One region of the Mesorhizobium sp. FG116 genome, then DNA from elsewhere that is predicted to be linked to it. Evidence: predicted binding sites of a transcription regulator. Region 1 holds the regulator's gene; the other holds the start of a gene.

Region 1 (10,490 bases):
CGCAGCAGGTTCGCGCGGGCAATCCGTTCCGCTCGCTGATCGACATCAATCGCCACAACGGCATCTACGATGTCGCCGATGCGGATTGGGAAGACTACGTGGCCTCCCGGCTGGAGGAAATCTGCGCCGGCGATGTTGCGCCGCGCGAGTTCAAGCGGGCCGACGGATGCACGATGATCTATTCGGTTACCGCGCTTTCCGGCGGCAAGCGGCTGATCTCGTATTACGACGTCACCGAACTCAAAGAACGCGAACGGGCGCTGGGCATCAGCATGCGCCAGATCGACCTGTTCCGGCACATGATGGATGAGTTGCCGATCGCGGCTTTCACCAAGAACCAGGACCTGACGCTCGAGTTCGTCAACAAGGCCTGGTGCGCGCTGACCGGGATTTCCAAGGAAGAGGCGACCGGACGCACCGATACCGACATATTCGGCGCGGAGTATTCGCGCGTCTATACGGTTGACGACACCGAGGTCATTCGCACCGGCCAGGTCAAGGAAATCGAGGAGCCGATCAGGCACCGCAACGGCACGGTGCGGCAGTTGATGACCCGCAAGAACCGGCTGACGACCATAGACGGGGCGGTGCATCTGCTTGGAACGAGCACCGACATCACGGACCTGAAGGAACGTGAGGCCGAACTGCAGGACGCGCGCCATCGCGCTGTTCTCGCCGACCGGGCAAAATCCGAATTCCTTGCCAATATGAGCCATGAAATCCGCACGCCGATGAACGGCGTGCTCGGCATGGCCGAACTTCTGGCCAAGTCCGACCTCGACCCGAAGCAGCGGACATTCACCGACATCATCGTGAAGTCGGGCAACGCGCTCCTGACCATCATCAACGATATCCTCGATTTCTCGAAGATCGATGCCGGCCAGCTTGTGCTCGACCCCGCGCCTTTCAACCTGTCGGAAGCGATCGAGGATGCCGCGGCGCTGGTTTCGACCCGCGCCAAGGAAAAGGACATCGAACTGATCGTGCGCGTCGAGCCCGGTCTGGATGGGCATTTCGTCGGTGACGTCGGGCGTATCCGCCAGATCGTCCTCAACCTACTGGGCAACGCCGTGAAGTTCACCGACAAGGGGCATGTGCTGGTCGACGTCTCCGGTGAGGATGCCGCAAACGGCACGACGCTGCATGTCTCGGTGACCGATACCGGCATCGGCATTCCGCAAGACAAGCTTGCGCTCATTTTCGAAAAGTTCAGCCAAGTCGATGCGTCTTCGACGCGCCGGCACGAGGGCACCGGCCTTGGCCTTGCCATTTCGTCGCGGCTTGTCGGATTGATGGAAGGCCAGATCGGCGTCGAGAGCGAGGAGGGCAAGGGCTCCACGTTCTGGTTTGCGGTGACACTGCCGAGAGTGAAGCGCACGGTTGCGCGCCGCGGCCTGCCCATCGACGTGACTGGCGCACGTATTCTCGTCATCGACGACAATGCGGTGAACAGGTCGATCCTGACCGAGCAGATGGTTTCGTGGGCATTCGATTCCTGCGCGGCTGCGAGCGGGCAGGAGGGCCTCCAGGTGCTTTCCGCTGCCGTTGCGCATGGGCTTTCGGTAGATTGCATCATTCTCGACTACCAGATGCCCGGCATGAACGGGGCAGAGGTGGCGCGGATCATCCGCACGACGCCGGAACTTGCCGATACGCCGATCGTTCTCCTGACTTCGGTCGACCAGTCTCTTGCCGATACGAACTATCGCGACATCGGCATCGATGCCCACCTGACCAAGCCGACACGGGCTTCCTCGCTTTTGGAGACGCTGGTTGCGACGATCCAGCGCCACAGGGCGGCCAGGAGCGGCGATTATGTTGCCCTGCATGCGACCGGCGACGAACTGCCGCCCGTTGCCAAGGTGCAGCCACCGGTCGAGCGCGCATCTTTGCTTGCTCCGCCGACGCGCCCGCGCATGATGCAAGGCATTCACGGCAATCTGGACATACTGGTTGCGGAAGACAACGAGGTGAACCAGCTGGTGTTCACCCAGATCCTGTCGGAGACGGGCTACAGTTTCGAGATCGTGGCCAATGGTCGTCTGGTGGTCGATGCCTATGACCGGCTCAATCCGCGCATGATCCTGATGGATGTCTCGATGCCGGAGATGAACGGACACGAAGCGACCGGCAAGATCCGCGAACTGGAAGCGGCGCGCGGGACGCATGTGCCGATCGTGGGGGTGACAGCGCACGCATTGAAGGGCGACCGCGAGCGGTGCCTCGAGGCGGGCATGGACGACTATCTGCCCAAGCCGATCAGCCCGAAGGCGCTGATGGCCAAGGTCGATCGCTGGATCGGGATCGCTGCCGACATGGATCGCACCGCCTGACTGGTGAGGGTGCCTTCAGTTGTCTGTGACAATTCATATTTTTTGAAGCTTTGCCGGTGCGGCGCGTGGACGGGGCACGGCTTCAGGCCAAGTGGCTGATTCCAGAAATCAAACCGCCTGCATGGGCGGATTGCGAAACGGCTATCGATGTTCGCAAGCCGGCGCAACGTTTACCGGACCGACACGAAACTGTCATGCGACTGTTATAAACGGGCGGTATGGCCTCACCGGGCGCAGAAGGAAAGCGCCAAGAGACCTTATCATCCGAACAGGAGCAGGCCATATGAAACGATACCTTTTGACGGCGTCCGCTGCGGCGCTCGTGCTGGCCGGGACGGCTGGCTTCGCCTCGGCGCGCGACCAGATCCAGGTCGCCGGTTCGTCCACCGTGCTGCCTTACGCCAAGATCGTTGCCGAGCAGTTCGGCGAGACCTTCACCAACTTCAAGACCCCGGTGGTTGAATCGGGCGGAAGCGGCGCCGGCATCAAGGAATTCTGCAAGGGCGTCGGTGAAAACACCATCGACATCGCCAACTCCTCGCGCCCGATCAAGAAGGACGAAGTGCAGTCCTGCATCGACGCCGGCGTCAAGGAAATCCAGGAAGTGAAGATCGGCTATGACGGCATTGTCTTCGCCACCGACATCAACGGTCCGGATTGGGCGCTGACGCCGGAAGACGTCTACAAGGCTCTGGCCGCGAAGATCGCCGTCGACGGCAAGCTGGTCGACAATCCGAACACCAAGTGGAACCAGGTCAACCCGAACCTGCCCGACTGGGATATCGCCGCCTACATTCCGGGCGAGAAGCACGGCACGCGTGAAGTGTTCGAGGAAAAGCTCCTCATCGCCGGCTGCAAGAAGCTCGGCGGCGTCGAGGCCGGCACGGCTTCGGGCCTTGACGAGAAGGGCGCGGAAGCTGCCTGCAAGGCAGTGCGCAAGGACGGCAAGGCGGTCGATATCGACGGCGACTACACCGAGACGCTGGCACGCATCGACAGCAACAAGACCGGCGTCGGCGTGTTCGGCCTCGCCTTCTACGAAAACAACGCCGACAAGCTGAAGGTCGCTACCGTTGGCGGCGTCACGCCTTCGGTCGAGACCATCGCCAAGGGCGAGTATCCGGTTTCGCGTCCGCTGTTCTTCTACGTGAAGAAGGCGCATCTGGGCGTCGTTCCGGGCCTCAAGGAATATGTCGACTTCTTCCTCGACGACCAGATGGTCGGCCCCGAGAGCCCGCTTGCCGAGTACGGCCTGGTTGCCGCGCCGGACGCCGAGCGCGCTGCCCAGCGCGAAGCCTTCGACGCCGGAAAGACGATGTAATCAATACTGATGCCGGGGCGCGGTCAGCTGCGCTCCGGCATTCGCCGTCTCTTGTGAGACGACGGTCATCCGATCCCGGAACGGACCCATGTCATCATTCATCGTGTTTGCCATAGTTCTTGCCATCGGGCTTGCCGCGTTTGTCGTCGGCAGGCAGCGCGCGGTGGCGCAGAACGACGGTAGGGTGAAGCCGCATTCCCGTGCGCACTACCACGGCTGGTGGGCGTTCCTGCTGGCTGTCCTGCCTGCCGTGCTCATGCTTCTGGCGTGGGACGTCGGTTCGTCCGCCTATCTTGGCCGACAGGTCCATGCGGCACTGCCTGCACAGGCCGAGGACGGCTCGCCGGTCAACAAACAGATCTCGGCAGGGCTGGTGAACAGCCTGGCAAGGGGGCTTCGCCGCCTCGATGCCGATACGCAGGCAGCGTTGCCCGCAAGCTTTGCCGAATTGCAGCCCTTGCTTGCCCAAAAGGGCGTCGCGCTGGCGACCGATACCAAGGACTACATGATCCCGATTGCGAAAGAGGCGAATGCCTCGCAGGATCGGCTCGGCCTGATCGGCGGGGTGCTTGCAATCGTGATTGCCGCAGCAGGCGCGCTTTACGCGGTCGGCGGCGTCAAGCCGCGAGGCCGTGCCCGCAACAATGTCGAAAAGCTGATGCTGTGGGGGCTGCTTGGCGCCTCGACCATCGCCATCCTGACCACCATCGGCATCGTCTTGTCGATGCTGTTCCAGACCATCCAGTTCTTCGGTTCGGTGTCGCCGATGAACTTCTTCTTCGGCACCGTGTGGGATCCGCGTTTTGCCGCTGCCGGCTCTGGCGGCAGCGAAGGCCAGTTCGGCCTCATCCCGCTGCTTGCCGGCACGCTCTACATCGCCCTGGTGGCGCTTCTGGTGGCTGTGCCGGTCGGGCTGATGTCGGCCGTCTACATGGCCGAATACGCATCCTCAAAGGTCCGCTCGGTGGTGAAGCCGGCGCTTGAACTGCTCGCCGGCATCCCGACCATCGTCTACGGCATCTTCGCGCTGGTGACGCTCGGGCCGTGGCTGCGCGACCTCAGCGCGGCGCTGACCGGCGGCGCGCCGTTCATCCAGGGCCAGAGCATTTTCGTTGCCGGCCTCGTCATGGGCATCATGCTGATCCCGGTCGTGTCGTCGCTATCCGACGACATCATCACCGCCGTGCCGCGCGCGCTGCGTGACGGTTCGCTCGGGCTTGGCGCGACGCGCTCCGAAACCATCAAGCGCGTGGTACTGCCGGCCGCTTTGCCGGGCATTGTCGGCGCGGTGCTTTTGACCGCCTCGCGCGCCATCGGCGAAACCATGATCGTGGTTCTGGCCGCGGGCGTCGCCGCCAACCTGACGCTCAATCCATTCGAGGCGATGACCACGATTACCGTCAAGATCGTCAACCAGTTGACCGGCGACCTCGAGTTCAACTCGCCGCAGACGCTGGTCGCCTTTGCGCTCGGCATCACGCTGTTCGGGCTGACGCTGATCATGAACATCGTGGCGCTCGCCATCGTGCGGAAATACCGGGAGCAATACGAATGACCGACGTTTCCTTCGATACGATGCCGGTGGCGACAGCGCCCGCGCGGCGCGACATCGGGCTGAAAGCGCGCTACCGCGCCGAGCGCCGGTTCCGCATCTACGGCGTTCTGGCGATTTCGGTTGGCCTGATCTTCCTCGCGATCATGCTGGCTTCGATTGTGCAGAAGGGCCACACCGCGTTCTGGCAGACGACAGTGACCTTGCCGATCAGCTTCGACGAAAAGGTCATCGATCCGCAGGGCGAGCGCGCCACCGATCCGAACGTGCTGATCAAGGCGAACTATCCGAAGCTTGCCGAGAATGCGCTGGTTGCCAAGCTTGGCATCAATCCGGACGACAAGGCTGCGGTGCGCAAGCTTAAGGGCTTCCTTTCCGACGGCGCGCGGGTGCAGTTGCGCGACATCGTGGCCGCCGATCCTTCGGTGATCGGCACCACGCGCGACGTTGAGGTGCTTGCCTCGGCCAACCTGGACTCCGCCTTCAAGGGCCAGATCGACCTCAGCGTCGACCAGGCGCGGCGCAAGGTCTCGGACCAGCAGGTCGCGTGGATGAACCAACTCAAGGCCGAAGGCGTCATGGCCGAACATTTCAACACCGGCCTGTTTGCCTTCGGGGCTTCCAGCAGGCCGGAAACGTCCGGCATGGGCGTTGCCATCATCGGCTCGTTCTACATGATGGCGATCGTGCTTCTGCTGGCGCTGCCGATTGGCGTTGCCGCGTCGATCTACCTCGAAGAATTCGCCAAGAAGAACCGCTTCACCGACCTGATCGAGGTCAACATCAACAACCTGGCGGCCGTGCCGTCGATCGTGTTCGGCCTGCTCGGCCTTGCGGTGTTCGTGAACTTCCTCGGCATGCCGCGCTCGGCTTCCATCGTCGGCGGCCTGGTGCTGACGCTGATGACGCTGCCGACAATCATCATTGCGACGCGCGCGGCGCTTGCCGCCGTACCGCCTTCGATCCGTGCCGCGGCTCTCGGCCTCGGCGCTTCGCGCATGCAGATGGTGTTCCACCACATCCTGCCGCTGGCCGCACCCGGCATCCTGACCGGCACCATCATCGGGCTGGCGCGCGCGCTAGGTGAAACCGCACCGCTGCTCCTGATCGGCATGGTGGCCTTCGTGGCCGACTATCCGGCGACGCCATTCGACCCGGCGACGGCGCTGCCGGTGCAGATCTACATGTGGGCGAACGAAGCCGAACGCGCCTTCGTCGAGCGCATGTCGGGCGCAATCATCATCCTTCTCATTTTCCTGATGGCCATGAACATCACGGCAATCGTGCTGCGCCGGCGTTTCGAGCGGCGCTGGTAGCAAAGGGGCGAACAATGAATATCATGACCGAAAAAACCCTTGAAAGCGCGGTGGACGCCAAGATGAGCAGCCAATCCAACGAAGCGATCAAGATGCGCGGCGACAAGGTCGGCGTGTTCTACGGCGACAAGCAGGCGCTGTTCGACGTCGATCTTCTGGTGCGGCAGAACCAGGTGACGGCGCTTATCGGGCCGTCTGGTTGCGGCAAATCCACCTTCCTGCGTTGCCTCAACCGCATGAACGACACCATCGACAGCGCCCGCGTGGTCGGCAAGATCACGCTCGACGGCGAGGATGTCTACGACAAGGCGATCGACGTGGTGGAATTGCGCGCCCGCGTCGGCATGGTGTTCCAGAAGCCAAATCCGTTCCCGAAATCGATCTACGAAAACGTGGCCTATGGCCCGCGCATCCACGGCCTTGCCCGCAACAAGACCGATCTCGACGGCATCGTCGAAACGAGCCTGAAGCGCGCCGGCCTGTTCAACGAGGTCAAGGACCGCCTGCATGAGCCGGGCACCGGGCTTTCCGGCGGTCAGCAGCAGCGCCTGTGCATCGCGCGCGCCATTGCGGTGTCGCCCGAAGTGATCCTGATGGACGAGCCTTGCTCGGCGCTCGACCCGATCGCCACCGCGAGGGTGGAAGAACTGATCGACGAACTGCGCCAGAACTACACCATCGTCATCGTGACCCACTCCATGCAGCAGGCGGCGCGCGTGTCGCAGCGCACGGCGATGTTCCATCTCGGCTATCTGGTCGAGGAGGGCGCGACCGAGAAGATGTTCACCAACCCCGACGACAAGCGCACGCAGGACTATATCACCGGCCGCTTCGGCTGAGCCGTTATCTGCGAAACGCCAAGAGATTTGAGGACAGCATCATGGGTGAGCACACCGTTGCGTCATTTGACGAAGACCTCAACGAGGTCAGCAGACTGGTTCGCGACATGGGCGATCTTGCCGGCTCGATGGTGAGCGGGGCGACGCGCGCGCTGCTCACCTCCGACAATGCGCTGGCCCAGCGCGTTGTCTCCGAGGACGCGGTGATGGACACGCGCCAGCGCGAACTGGACGACCGCGCGATCACGCTGATCGCCAAGCGCCAGCCGATGGCGCAGGACCTGCGCGCGGTGGTCGGCGCCATCCGTATGGCAGGCGACCTGGAAAGGATCGGAGATCTGGCCAAGAACATCGCCAAGCGCGTCAGCGCGGTCGGGCAATCGGCCGCGCCGCGCGAACTCGCCCATTCCATCGAGACCATGGCAGGACTTGTGCTTGACCAGGTGCAGGGCGTCATCGAGCGCCACGCGGCCCGCGACGCCGCAGGGCTGGTGAAGCTGCGCGACGAGGACGAACGCATCGATGTCAAGTATACGTCGGTGTTTCGCGAACTTCTCACCTACATGATGGAGGACCCGCGCAACATCACGCCCTGCACGCATCTGTTGTTTTGCGCCAAGAACCTTGAGCGCATCGGCGATCATGTGACCAATATCGCGGAAAACGCCTACTATGTGCTGACCGGCGAGCAGTTGCCGGTGCATCGTCCTAAGCAGGACGAGACGGCAATGTCCGCCGCCTGACGCGCAAGACGGGAAGACGAACAAGATGATTGCACCGCGCATCATGGTGGTCGAAGACGAGGAGCCGCTGGGCGTCCTGCTTCGCTACAATCTGGAATCGGAAGGCTATCAGGTCGAAGTGATCCCGCGCGGCGACGAAGCCGAGATCAGGCTTCAGGAGAATGTGCCCGACCTTCTGGTGCTCGACTGGATGGTGCCTGCGGTTTCCGGTATCGAATTGTGCCGCCGCCTGCGCATGCGCCCGGAGACCGAGCGCTTGCCGATCATCATGCTGACGGCGCGCGGTGAGGAGAGCGACCGCGTGCGCGGGCTTTCCACGGGTGCCGACGACTATCTGGTCAAGCCGTTCTCGACGCCCGAATTCATGGCGCGGGTGAAGGCGCTGTTGCGGCGGGCCAAGCCCGAAGTGCTGTCCTCCGTTCTGAAGGTCGGCGACATCGTGCTCGACCGCGAGTCGCACCGAGTCTACCGCAAGAAAAGCGAGATCAAGCTTGGGCCGACCGAGTTCCGCCTGCTCGAATTCATGATGCGTCATCCGGGGCGGGTGTTCTCGCGCGGGCAGTTGCTCGACAATGTCTGGGGCGAGACCATCTATATCGACGAGCGCACCGTGGACGTGCATGTCGGGCGGCTGCGCAAGGCGGTCAACAACGGCCGCATGCCGGACGTCATCAGGACCATTCGCGGCTCCGGCTACGCGATACAGGAAGAGTAGGGCAGTTAAAGGAAAGTCGGCCGAGCGCTCACGCCATTTCGTGCCCGGCGGCGAGTTCCATCTGGGCCGGGTTGCCGGCGGCGAAAATCTCGTTATCGACGAAGGTCAGCGCGCGCATGGCGCAGCCGCCGCGTAGCAGCGCAAGCTCGTCCGGTTCGGTGTCGAAGGATATCGAGGTCGAGTGGTGGCCGCCCGCCGTGCGGGCGATGGCTTCGCGCAGCGCCGGTTCGATGAGGTCGAAGGCCGCAGCACTTGCCCCGACCATTGCGACCGGGGCCGGATCAATCAGCGCAAACAGGCTGCCGAGGCCGAAGCCGAGTGCCTCGCCGGCCTTGCGATAGGCTTCCCGTTCCGGCCCGTCATGATCCCTAGCCGCGTCCGCCAAGGCGCGCATGTCGGCCTCGCCGATGTCGTCCACCGGTTCGGCGTTCTCGTCCATGCGCCGCGCATTGCGCCAGATGGCGTAGTTGCCGGCATAGGCTTCGATGCAGCCGCGCCGCCCGCAACGGCAAAGCGCGCCGTCCGGACGGTGGATCATGTGGCCGAACTCGCCGCCGGACGAATGCGTGCCGGTAAAGAGTTCGCCCTTCAGCACCAGCCCCATGCCGATGCCGTGCGACAACAGGATGGCGATGAAGTCGTTGCGGTAGCGTTCCGGGTCGCGCCAGCGCAGCGCCACCGCCATCATGTTGCAGTCATTCTCGACCGTGACGGGCACGGAGAACTCGCGTTCCAGTATGTCGGCAAAGGCGATGTCGGTGTGCGGCGTGATCGGCGACCAGAGCATGGCGCGGGCGGGCGCATCGGTGATGCCCTGTATGGCCAAAACGATGCGCAGGACGCGACGGCCGTCGCGCCTTGGATCGTCGAGCTTGCGCCGGACGATTGCCACGCATTCGCTGATGAGCTGTTCGCGCGGCATGGCGCGGGTGTCGAGCCGATGCTGTTCTTCGGCGACGATTTCGCCGGCATAGTCAAGCAAGGTGGCGGCGAGGAAATTGAGCGACAGAACGACCGTCATCACCACGGCAGCCTTCGGCTCAAGCGTCAGCGCCACTTGCGGCCGGCCACGCTTGAGGGCAAGCTGTTCGTGGCGGGCCTCGGCCAGAATGCCTTCGGCAATCAGGTCGGACGAGATGGCCGATATGGTGGAGTGGCTGAGGCCGGTGACCGCGGCGATTTCGGTGCGCGAGGTCTGGCCATTGCGCCGCACGGCCGAGATGACCATGGCGCGGTTGCGCCGTCGCAAATCGTCGTGGCGGATTCCAACCGTCATGTCGCGTTGTCCTCCCTCCGGCCGCGCGCCGTGCATAACAGCACAGTGATAGTGTCAGAAGCTCCAAGGGATGTCATTATTTAATTCGAGTTCCGAAAAAAATCATTTGCGGCTGCGGAATCCCAGTTGACAGAGATGCGGTGTTGCGGCACACTTTTTTCGAGGCTCGAAAAAAAGAGCTTCCGCACCAGCATCGGGTCAGATTAGTCGCGCCTGTGTGGCGCAGGGAGGAAATCATGAGGAAATTTACGGCCGCCATCCTGGCGGGTGCCGCTATGTCGCTGACGCTTGTCGCGACCGCCGAGGCAAAGGACAAGGTCATCGGCGTCTCCTGGTCGAACTTCCAGGAAGAGCGTTGGAAGACCGACGAGGCTGCCATGAAGGCGGCAATCGAG
Region 2 (10,490 bases), on a different contig from region 1:
TGAAGGAACTGGTGGAAGGCGATCCCGAGCAGAAGATCGCCATTCAGGATCCACGCACATCGACGCCCGGCCTGGGCCTGCTTTTGTGGGTCAAGTCGGTCTATGGCGACAAGGCGGGCGAGGCTTGGGCCAAGCTCAAGGGCCGCGTGCTGACGGTGACGCCGGGCTGGAGCGAAGCCTATGGCCTGTTCACCAAGGGTGAAGCGCCGATGGTGCTGTCCTACACCACTTCGCCCGCTTACCACATGGTCGCCGAAAGCAGTGAACGCTATCAGGCGGCGGCGTTCGATGAGGGTCACTATCTGCAGATCGAGGTCGCCGGTATCACGACCAGCGGTGCCAAGAATCTGCTGTCGGAAAAGTTCATGGCCTTCATGACAGGCCCCGGTTTCCAGGACGTCATTCCCGAGACGAACTGGATGTTCCCGGCGGGCAAGACCGACAAGCCGCTCAACCCGGCTTTCGACAGACTGGTGAAGCCAACCAAGACCTTGCTTTTCAGCCCCGAAGAAGTGGCCCAGAACCGCAAGGCTTGGGTCGATGAGTGGCTTGGCGTGATGAGCAAATAGGGTTGGCAATCCTGCGCGAACACCTCTCCTCGCAAGCCGGGGAGAGGTGTTTCAGGACACTGGATATTCGGTACCGATGCGCCTGACCCGTAGATCAGACCCTCGCATAGCGGCCGGCGTCGTGGCGCTTGCCGCCATCGCGCTGCTCATCGGCGGTGCGTTTGTCGGGCTGGTTGCCGAAGGAGCGCGCGACCTGTCGGGCGCTTATGCAGCCATTGACGGCTACCTCTTGCGTGTTGCGCGTTTCACGCTGTGGCAAGCGATCCTGTCAACTTTGCTTTCCGTGTTGCCGGCGCTGTTTGTTGCCCGCGCATTGGCGCGACATCCACGCTTTTTCGGCCGCGACCTGGTCCTGCAGCTTTTCGCGGTGCCGCTGGCGTTGCCGGCAATCGTTGCCGCGCTTGGCCTTCTGGCGCTTTACGGGCGCGCCGGCTTTTTCGCCGATTTCCTCGGTGGTCTGGGCGGTGGCATATGGCCCGGCATCTATGGCCTGTCGGGAATTCTCGTGGCGCATGTGTTCTTCAATCTGCCCCTTGCGACACGGCTTTTTCTGGAAGCTTTGCAGACCGTACCCGCCGATCAATGGCGGCTGGCAAGCCAACTCGGCATGAGCGCGCGCCCTGCTTTTCGGCTGATCGAATGGCCGGTGCTGCGGCAGGCGTTGCCTGGTATCGCCGGGCTTGTCTTCATGCTCTGCATCACCTCTTTCACCATAGTTCTGACGCTTGGGGGAGGGCCACGGGCGACCACGCTCGAAGTGGCCATCTACCAGGCGCTGCGTTTCGATTTCGATCCCATCCGCGCCGTGGCGCTGACCCTGCTACAGATCGCATTGACGCTTGCCGTCGTGCTTGTGCTTACCCGTCTTGGCGCAAACACCGTTGGCGATGCAAACCTGTCAGTCACGCCCCGCCGCTATCTTTCGGTCACAAAAGGCGAGGCAGCCTTCAATGCAGTACTGATTGCGCTTTCTCTCTTGTTTGTCGCCGGGCCGATGGCGGCGACGGTTGCGGCAGGTGTTGAGGCCGATCTTTGGCGACTGGTCACGGAAAGTGCGGTGCGCAGCGCAGCGCTGACCAGTCTTGTGCTTGCCTTCATGTCTGCCGTTCTGTCTGCAGCATTGTCGCTTGCCTTGATCATGGCGCGCCGCGCATTGGCGGCGAAGCGTGTAGGGCAAGGCAATACGATACTTGAATACGCAACCGACACCGGTGCAGGTTTCGTGCTGGTCGTCCCGCCGATCGTCACAGGTGCGGGCTGGTTTATCCTGTTGCGCCATGCTGGAGACGTTTTCGCATTGGCGCCGGTGATGGTCGTGACCGTGAACGCGGTGATGGCGATGCCGTTTGCGATCCGCGCGCTGCGTCCTGCCTATGATGCCGCCAGCGAACGCCACGAGCGGTTATGCGCGTTGCTTGGCATTTCCGGCTGGAACCGCCTGAGGCTGATCGACTGGCCGCCGCTGCGGCGACCTTTGGCGACAGCCTTCGCCTTTGCCATGGCGCTGTCGTTGGGCGACCTTGGCGTGATTGCACTGTTCGGCAGCGACTCCGTGCAGACGCTGCCCTATCTTCTGCTGTCGCGGATGGGCAGTTACCGGACCGAGGACGCGGCCGGTCTGGCGCTGATCCTAGGTGTTGTCTGTCTTGCACTTATGTTTGTTGCAGCTCGTTTCGGAAAGGATGCTTCCGCATGAGTGACGGGAGGCAGCCGGGTGTAGCCGTAAAGTTGGGAGGTGTGGCGTTCAGCTATGGCGAAGCCAACTTCGATTTCGACGTGGCATTTGCGCCGGGAGAGATTTCCGCGGTGATGGGACCAAGCGGGTCGGGTAAGTCAACCTTGCTCAATCTCGTCGCCGGCTTCGAAACTCCTCAAGCCGGCAATGTGATGATCGGCAGTAAGGACGTGACATTGGATGAGCCTGCAAGCCGACCTGTTTCGATGGTGTTTCAAGAAAACAATCTGTTCGCGCACCTTTCGGTTGAAGACAATGTGGGATTGGGATGCTCGCCTTCGCTGAAGCTGAGCCCGTCCGACCGCGATGCAATTGGCGAGGCATTGGCGCGGACCGGGCTTGATGGCAAGCAGCGACGCTTGCCGCGCGAATTGTCCGGCGGCGAACGCCAAAGGGTAGCACTTGCACGGGTGTTAGTGCGCGATCGCCCCGTGTTGTTGCTTGACGAGCCTTTCGCATCGCTTGGACCGGCGTTGCGCGACGACATGCTGGACCTTGTGGCTGATCTGCAGGCCGAGCGACGCATGACGGTGTTGTTCGTGACCCATCAGCCGGAAGACGCCCGGCGGATAGCCAAGAACATGGTTTTTGTCGAAAATGGAACTGTCGCGGCGGTGGGACCAGCCGGGCATTTCTTCAGCAAGGATGGACCGGAGGCGTTCAGGCGCTATATCGGCTTCGAGAGTGAATCACATGATGTTGCCCGGAAGCGGACATAATTTACGGCCAAAGCGGCATCGGCAGTCGGGGCTTGTTCTTGCTATGCAAGGTTGAGTGTGGCTAGGTCCGCGCAAGGATGGTTGGATAGCCCCTGATTTGCCTATTGGAACGGGAAAGGACGCCGATCTGTCGACCGGCCTTCATCATTTCAGCAAATTGACGCTGCCACGCACGCTCGTGCTGGCGAGCGTGGCATTTGTGTTGGCCGCCTGCCAGGCGATTACGCCGCCGGATGTGCAGGAATCGGCATTCCGCCCTTCCGACAAGCCGGTCACGGTCGACAATGTCACCGCCAACAACAAGCTGGCGGAGCTTGCGCGCGCCCAGCATCCGCGCATTCTGGCCACTTACGGCGGGGAGTATTCCGATCCCAAGCTCGAACGCATGGTCGCCAAGGTCATCGGCAGCCTGACCACGGTTTCGGCCAACCCGACGCAGAATTACCGCATCACCATCCTCAACTCGCCGAACGTGAACGCCTTCGCGTTGCCGGGTGGCTATCTCTACATCACTCGCGGCCTGCTTGCGCTGGCCAACGATTCGTCAGAACTTGCGGCTGTCGTTGCGCACGAAATGGGTCACGTCACCGCCAATCATGGGTTGCAACGCCAGCAACTCGAGGCGGAAGAGGGCTTGGCCACCAAGGTGGTTTCCGATGTGCTGGGCGATAGCCCAACCGCTAAAGTGGCGCTGATACGGGGCAAGCTCAGGCTGGCTCAGTTTTCGCGCAATCAGGAACTTGAGGCCGACGCAATCGGCATCAAATCGGTGGGCGAGGCCGGCTATGATCCTTATGCTGCCAGCCGCTTCCTGCAGTCGATGTCCACCTACACCGATTTTCGCTCGGTCAGCGGTGCAACGGATGCCAGCCTCGATTTTCTGGCGACGCATCCAAATACGCCGCAGCGTATAGAACTGGCTCTGCGCCATGCGCGCCAGTTCGGCCCGCCCGGTGTTGGCACCCGCGACAGGGACAGCTTTCTCGCTGGCATAGACGGCCTGCTTTACGGCGACACGCCGGAAGAGGGTTATGTGCGGGGCAACACCTTCCTGCACCCGGGCCTCGGCGTCTCGTTCTCGGTGCCCGACGGCTTCATCATCGACAATTCGGCGACGGCGGTTACCGCCACGGGGCCGGGCGACATGGCGGTGCGCTTCGATGGCGTGTCGGTGGGCAAGGATCGTTCGCTGACGGACTATATCCGTAGCGGTTGGGTTGCAGGCCTCGATGACGCCAGCGTGCGCCAGGAGACCATCAATGGCAACGAGGCGGCCATCGCAAGCGCAAGCGCCGAAGGTTGGCGTTTTGACGTCACCGTGATCCGAGCAGGCGGGCAGGTCTACCGGCTGCTTACCGCAGCACCGGCAGCCAGCACGTCGCTCGACAGCGTTGCCCGGTCTGTCGGCGGCAGCTTCCGTATCCTGTCTCCGGCCGAGAAGGCAGCGCTGAAGCCGCTTCGTATCCGCATCGTTACGGTGAAGCCGGGCCAGACGATGGGAACGCTGTCCGCCCAGATGGTGGGCGTGGACCGCAAGCTGGACCTTTTCAGGGTGCTTAACGCGCTTGCACCTGGAGCCACCGTTTCCGCCGGCGACAAGGTCAAGATCATCACCGACAAATAGCCGGCGGCCCTGCGTTTTCAGGCGATGATGTCGGGAATGATGCGGTCTTCCAGCGACCTTAGCCGGTCCTTCAGGGCAAGCTTCTTTTTCTTCATGCGCTGGATCTGCAAAGGATCGCAGCCGGTTTCGAGCATTGCGTTGATGGCAGCGTCGAAGTCGGCATGATCCTGCTTCAAGCGCGCGAATTCTAGGCGGATATCGGCCTGTTCCTGTTCGGACATTATTTACCGTCTGCACTATTGCGGCGCCCACAGTGCGCCTTGGGTGGGAACCCTGATGGGCGAAAACAATGGCTCGTCGCCACTGACGCCATGCAGTTATCACATTTCAGCCTGTGGTGGAATGCGACGCTCTTATTCCGAAACCGAAATTCGTTCACGGCACTTGTTCCAAAAGTGACGAATGTGAAATTCCCCACATGAGTCCATTCGACATCCGCTTCGGTTGATGGCAGACTGTCATCGTGCCGTCACAGTGTGAACCTGCGGTGGACGTTGCGGCGGCCGCATTCGAGGAAACCATGAAAGGGAGAACCAATCATGTCTCTTGCGTCCCATCTTGACGAATTGCATAGGAAACACGGCGACATCGAGCGTGAGATTGACAATGCCATGCTGCATCCGTCGGTCGACGATCTCGAAATAGCCGCCCTTAAGCGACGCAAGCTGGCCATCAAGGACGAGATTGAGAAACTGAAGAGCCAACCCACCACCCATTAAGGCTGCTTCGAAAATACAATCGCAAATCAGTGGTTCTATTGTCTCGGCGGCTGCATGCCGCCGGGGAACGCTGTTTGGTTGAAGCGATTTAATACTGCAGTTTGGCGAACGACTCCGCTAATGCGGCTTGCCCATCGGACATGTGCGTTTGATCCGGATGCAATCGCCGCATTGACAAGTCGAACGCTCTCCTCCACCTCATGAGATGATTTCGCACGCCCGCCAAAAGGATTTCACATTCTTCACGGCATGGTATGCACGTTTGATGCAGTGGGGCGCCCTGACGTATCCGGCCGGATGCGCGACGTCTCGGGAAGGTTCTAGAGGCGGCCGGCATGACCGGGTATTATTCCTCACCATTTGAGCGCCGTGCTTCGGTCGGCGTCGATGTCGGCGGCGTAATGGTCGGCGGAACCGCACCCGTCGTCGTCCAGTCGATGACCAATACCGATACCGCGGATATCGACCAAACGGTTGCTCAGGTGGCGGCGCTGCACCGCGCCGGCTCCGAGATCGTTCGCATTACCGTCGATCGGGACGAGAGTGCAGCCGCTGTGCCGTTTATCCGCGACCGGCTGGCGCGGCTTGGCGTCAACGTGCCTCTGGTGGGGGATTTCCATTATATCGGGCACAAGCTGCTTGCCGACCATCCGGCCTGCGCCGAGGCGCTGGCGAAGTATCGCATCAATCCCGGCAATGTCGGCTTCAAGGACAAGAAGGACAAGCAGTTCGCCGCAATCGTCGAGATGGCGATCCGTCACGACAAGCCGGTGCGCATCGGCGTCAATTGGGGCTCTCTCGACCAGGAACTTCTGACCAGGCTGATGGACGAGAACCAGTCCAATGGTTCGCGGCTTACCGCGCAAGAAGTGACGCGCGAGGCAATCGTGCAATCGGCGATCTTGTCGGCCGAACTTGCCGAAGAGATCGGGCTCGGCCGCGACAAGATCATCCTGTCGGCCAAGGTCAGCGGCGTACAGGACCTGATTGCCGTCTACACCGAACTTGCGACGCGCTCCAACCATGCCTTGCACCTGGGCCTTACCGAGGCTGGAATGGGCTCGAAAGGGATCGTCGCCTCATCGGCCGCGATGGGCATACTGCTCCAGCAGGGCATTGGCGACACAATCCGCATCTCGCTGACGCCGGAACCAGGCGGCGATCGCACTCGCGAAGTGCAGGTTTCGCAGGAACTCCTGCAAACGATGGGGTTTCGTCAGTTCGTGCCGATCGTGGCGGCCTGCCCCGGTTGCGGACGCACGACATCCACGGTTTTTCAGGAACTGGCGCAGTCGATCCAAGACGATCTGCGCAAAAACATGCCGGTGTGGCGAACCAAGTATCCGGGCGTCGAGCAGCTCAAGGTTGCGGTGATGGGCTGTATCGTCAACGGTCCCGGCGAATCCAAGCACGCAGATATCGGTATTTCCTTGCCGGGTACGGGCGAGATGCCGACTGCGCCGGTATTTATCGACGGCAGGAAGGCCGCAACGTTGCGCGGACCAAACATCGCTTCCGATTTCGAAAAGATGGTTGCCGACTACATCGAACAGCGCTTCGGCGACAGTAGCAGAGCCAAGGCTGCGGAATAGCCGATGCGGGCGCGGGACGCGGCTCGGCTCATTGCAATCCCGATTGTTCTGCTTGTTGCCGGCGGAGCGACTCAAGCTGATCCACCAAAGCCGGCCAAGGAACGGCTTCTCGGCCGCGTATGTGAACTGATCGAGGTTCATGCGGAGCGCGCCGGTTTGCCCAAGGAGTTTTTCGCCCGGCTGATCTGGAAAGAGAGCCGTTTTGATCCTGGTGCCGTCAGTCCGGTCGGTGCCGAGGGCATCGCGCAGTTCATGCCCGGAACGGCCAAGATGCGCGGCCTTGCCGATTCTTTCGATATCGAGCAGGCCATTCCGGCTTCGGCCAGATATCTCGGCGAGCTGAAAACAAGTTTCGGCAATCTTGGTCTTGCGGCAGCGGCCTACAATGCCGGCGAGAATCGCGTATCGCGCTGGCTGCAATCGGGTGGTTTCTTGCCGTTGGAGACAGAGGACTACGTGCTCGACATCATGGGCGAGCCAGCTGACAGCTTCACCGACAAGACGCACGCCGGTTCGATTGCGCCACTGGATGAGAAATACAACTTCGCTGTTGCCTGCCGCAGGCTGCCCGCAATCATGTCGACGACGATTGCAATGGCAAGCGTGCATGTGAAGCCCTGGGGTGTGCAGGTCGCCGGTACTTTCCAGCGTAGTGCGGCAATCCGGCAATGGCAGCGGCTGAAAGCGCGGTTTCCGGCCGTGCTTGGCTTGCATGACCCGGTTGTAAGCCGGGTCCGGTCGCCACTTGGCTCAAGGGGTATCTATGCGGTGCGGATCGGTGCCGAAAGCCGAGGCGAGGCCAACGCAATTTGCCGGGACCTGAATAGTGTTGGCGGCGCCTGTGTTGTGGTCAGAAACCGTTAGGCTCGGTTTCAAAACGCCAGGGATGGGCGCACCGGTTGGCAGGTCGCGCCGATCTCTCGGGGCTTCCGATTTTCAGGCGATCTTCGCGGCTATGGTTTCGCTCAACCAACTGCCGATCTTGGTGCCAAGACGATCCGGAGAGATTGGTTTTGGCAAATAGTCGTCCATGCCTGAATCGAGGCACTTGTCGCGGTCGCCTTTCAAAGCATGGGCGGTGACGCCGATGATCGGAATATGCTCGCCCTTGCCTGTTTCATAGGCGCGGATAGCCCGTGTCGCCTCGTAACCGTTCATTTCCGGCATGGAGACGTCCATAAGGATCAGCTTGGGCTTTAAGGCGCGGTGCATTTCGACCGCCGTGCGGCCGTTGCCAGCGATACGGTAGCTGAGGCCCAATCCGTTGAGAATCTGGCCGAAAACCAGCTGATTTACCTCATTATCCTCGGCGATGAGGATGTCGATCGAGGTGTTGGTGGTAGTCGTCGCCTCCGCTGCGGTAGTCGTCGTGGAAGCAGGGTGGCGCAGGATCGTCGGGGCCGGGCGAACCGCTTGCGGGACCGATGCCGGTTCTCGCACGAATTGCGCCGTGCCGACCTGCGTGCGCGCCTTCTGGATGACGGATATGACGGTGCCGAGCAGGATCGCCGAGCGCGCCGGCTTGGTGAGGTGGGCGGCGATGCCGAAATCGATGACCAGCTTGCCGAAGTCGACCTGGTCGACGGAGGTCAGAAGGACGACCGGAATGCCGGCGAGACGGCTGTCCGCAGCGATCGCCTTGGCGACGTCGGCCCCGCTCATGCCGGGCATCTGGTAATCGAGGATGATGCAGTCGACCGAAGCGCCGAGCTGGAAGGCACGGTCGAGGAAGGCGAGGCCAACCGCACCGCTTTCAGCCGCCGCGCAATCGAAACGCCAGCTCTTGAGCTGTTCCAGCAGGATCTCGCGATTGACGGGGTTGTCGTCGATGACAAGCACGCGCGCGCCGGTGACGTCGCCGGGTATGATTTCGTCGCGCGGCTGTGCTTCATGCACCGGCAGCGGCACGGTAAACCAGAAGATCGAGCCGCGACCGATCTCGCTTTCCACGCCGATCTTGCCGCCCATCAGGTCGACAAGCCGTGCGCCGATGGCGAGACCGAGGCCAGTGCCTTCGTGGCGGCGGGTCGAGGATGAATCCACCTGCGCGAACTTCTCGAACACGCTTTGCAGCTTGTCGGCCGGGATACCGATGCCGGTGTCTTCGACGCCGACCTTCAAATGCACGGTGCCGTTCGAGATCTCACCGGAGACGTCGATCAGGACATGGCCTTTTTCAGTGAACTTGATGGCATTGCCGAGCAGGTTGGTGACGATCTGACGGAAACGCCCGGCATCGCCGACGACGAAGGCCGGCAGACGCGGATCGACGCGCACGATCAGTTCGAGGTTCTTTTCGGCTACCCGTGCCGAAACCAGCGTGGCAACGTCCTCGACAGCTTCCGTCAGCCGGAAGGGTGCCGGATCAAGTGTCAACTGGCCGGCGTTGATCTTCGAAAAGTCGAGGATGTCGTTGATGATGGTGAGCAACGCGTTGCCGGATTTGACGATCACGTCGGTGAACGTCTTCTGGCGCGGCGTAAGATCGGTCTTGGCCAGGAGTTCGGCCATGCCAAGCACGCCGTTCATCGGAGTGCGGATTTCGTGGCTCATATTGGCCAGGAATTCGGACTTTGCACGGTCCGCTGCCTCGGCCTTGAACAAGGAGGCTGAAGTCTCGGCGAACGCGCGGCGGATCGCCTTTTCCATCGGGCGGAATATCCAGAAGGCGACGGCAGCAAGCGCCGCGGCAAGCAGGAAGGTTCCCCACAGAAGCAGGCGGTCGGCGCGGGCATCGGCAAGCCGACGCTCGCTGTCGACGGCGTTACGTGCGCGAACCAGCATCGGCTGAGCGAACAGGTCGTTTTGGTTGCGGATTTCCCGATAGCTCCAGTCGTCGATCGACTTTGCTTCGGCCATCAGGTTGAGGTTGCGCACCATGTCGCGCGCCGACCACAAAAGATATCCGTTGATCGACGCCGACTTCAATTCGTCCACGGTGCGCGATGTCAGACGTGGCATGATGTCGGCAACTTCACCGGTAAGCGCCTCCATGCCCTGGGTGAGCTTTTGCGCATGGCCGTATGCGGCGGTAGCGAGCTCGTCGCGGGTGTCGGGACGCCACGCGGCAACTGCCGTTTCGGCGAAGCTCGCGGCATTGTTGAGATCGCGCGAAAAGGCGACGAACTGAGCGCTCAGCGTATCGACCTGATGGCGATATGAATTGGCATAGTTAAGCGTGGCAATGACGCCGCCGACGGACAATGCGAGAATCAGCAGGCCGGACAGGTAACGAATCCGGATTGACCGGAAGAAGGACATATACTCCGGCATGCGTAACCCCCAACACATACGCGCAATTGTAACGCCGGGGATCACACTGCATTAACATTAAGAATTCGTTGGTATTGCGGACCTTTACGCCCCGAGAGGGCCTATCTGTTGCGATTGGCGACGAATGTCGCGGCGGCTTTCAGCATCGCAGCCTGCTCGCCATAGGGTTCGAGCAGCGAATGTGCCTGTTCGACAAGGCCGTTCAACTGCCGGCGTGCCCAGTCGGCGCCGTGAAGCGCCGCTAGCGTGGCCTTGCCGG

The links. The regulator PhoB, encoded in region 1, activates phosphate uptake and scavenging genes when phosphate is short. The targets are predictions, from matches to a motif close to TGTCATNNANCTGTCAT.
Region 2: a site for PhoB is predicted at 5,104-5,120, ahead of ACODTY_RS01050 (YdcH family protein). Genes of this name have one in related genera too.

Annotation. Positions count from the first base shown of each region.
Region 1 is NZ_JBMDKS010000009.1:37,238-47,727, forward strand. It holds gene ACODTY_RS09450 (response regulator) at 1-2,333, shown strand, start outside; gene ACODTY_RS09455 (PstS family phosphate ABC transporter substrate-binding protein) at 2,617-3,654, shown strand; gene pstC (phosphate ABC transporter permease subunit PstC) at 3,743-5,209, shown strand; gene pstA (phosphate ABC transporter permease PstA) at 5,206-6,522, shown strand; gene pstB (phosphate ABC transporter ATP-binding protein PstB) at 6,537-7,361, shown strand; gene phoU (phosphate signaling complex protein PhoU) at 7,403-8,104, shown strand; gene phoB (phosphate regulon transcriptional regulator PhoB) at 8,130-8,819, shown strand; gene ACODTY_RS09485 (ROK family transcriptional regulator) at 8,848-10,095, opposite strand; gene xylF (D-xylose ABC transporter substrate-binding protein) at 10,332-10,490, shown strand, end outside.
Region 2 is NZ_JBMDKS010000001.1:228,129-238,618, forward strand. It holds gene thiB (thiamine ABC transporter substrate binding subunit) at 1-569, shown strand, start outside; gene thiP (thiamine/thiamine pyrophosphate ABC transporter permease) at 646-2,265, shown strand; gene thiQ (thiamine ABC transporter ATP-binding protein) at 2,262-3,023, shown strand; gene ACODTY_RS01040 (M48 family metalloprotease) at 3,181-4,647, shown strand; gene ACODTY_RS01045 (YdcH family protein) at 4,665-4,868, opposite strand; gene ACODTY_RS01050 (YdcH family protein) at 5,187-5,366, shown strand; gene ispG (flavodoxin-dependent (E)-4-hydroxy-3-methylbut-2-enyl-diphosphate synthase) at 5,702-6,958, shown strand; gene ACODTY_RS01060 (transglycosylase SLT domain-containing protein) at 6,962-7,822, shown strand; gene ACODTY_RS01065 (response regulator) at 7,895-10,231, opposite strand; gene ACODTY_RS01070 (polyprenyl synthetase family protein) at 10,333-10,490, opposite strand, start outside.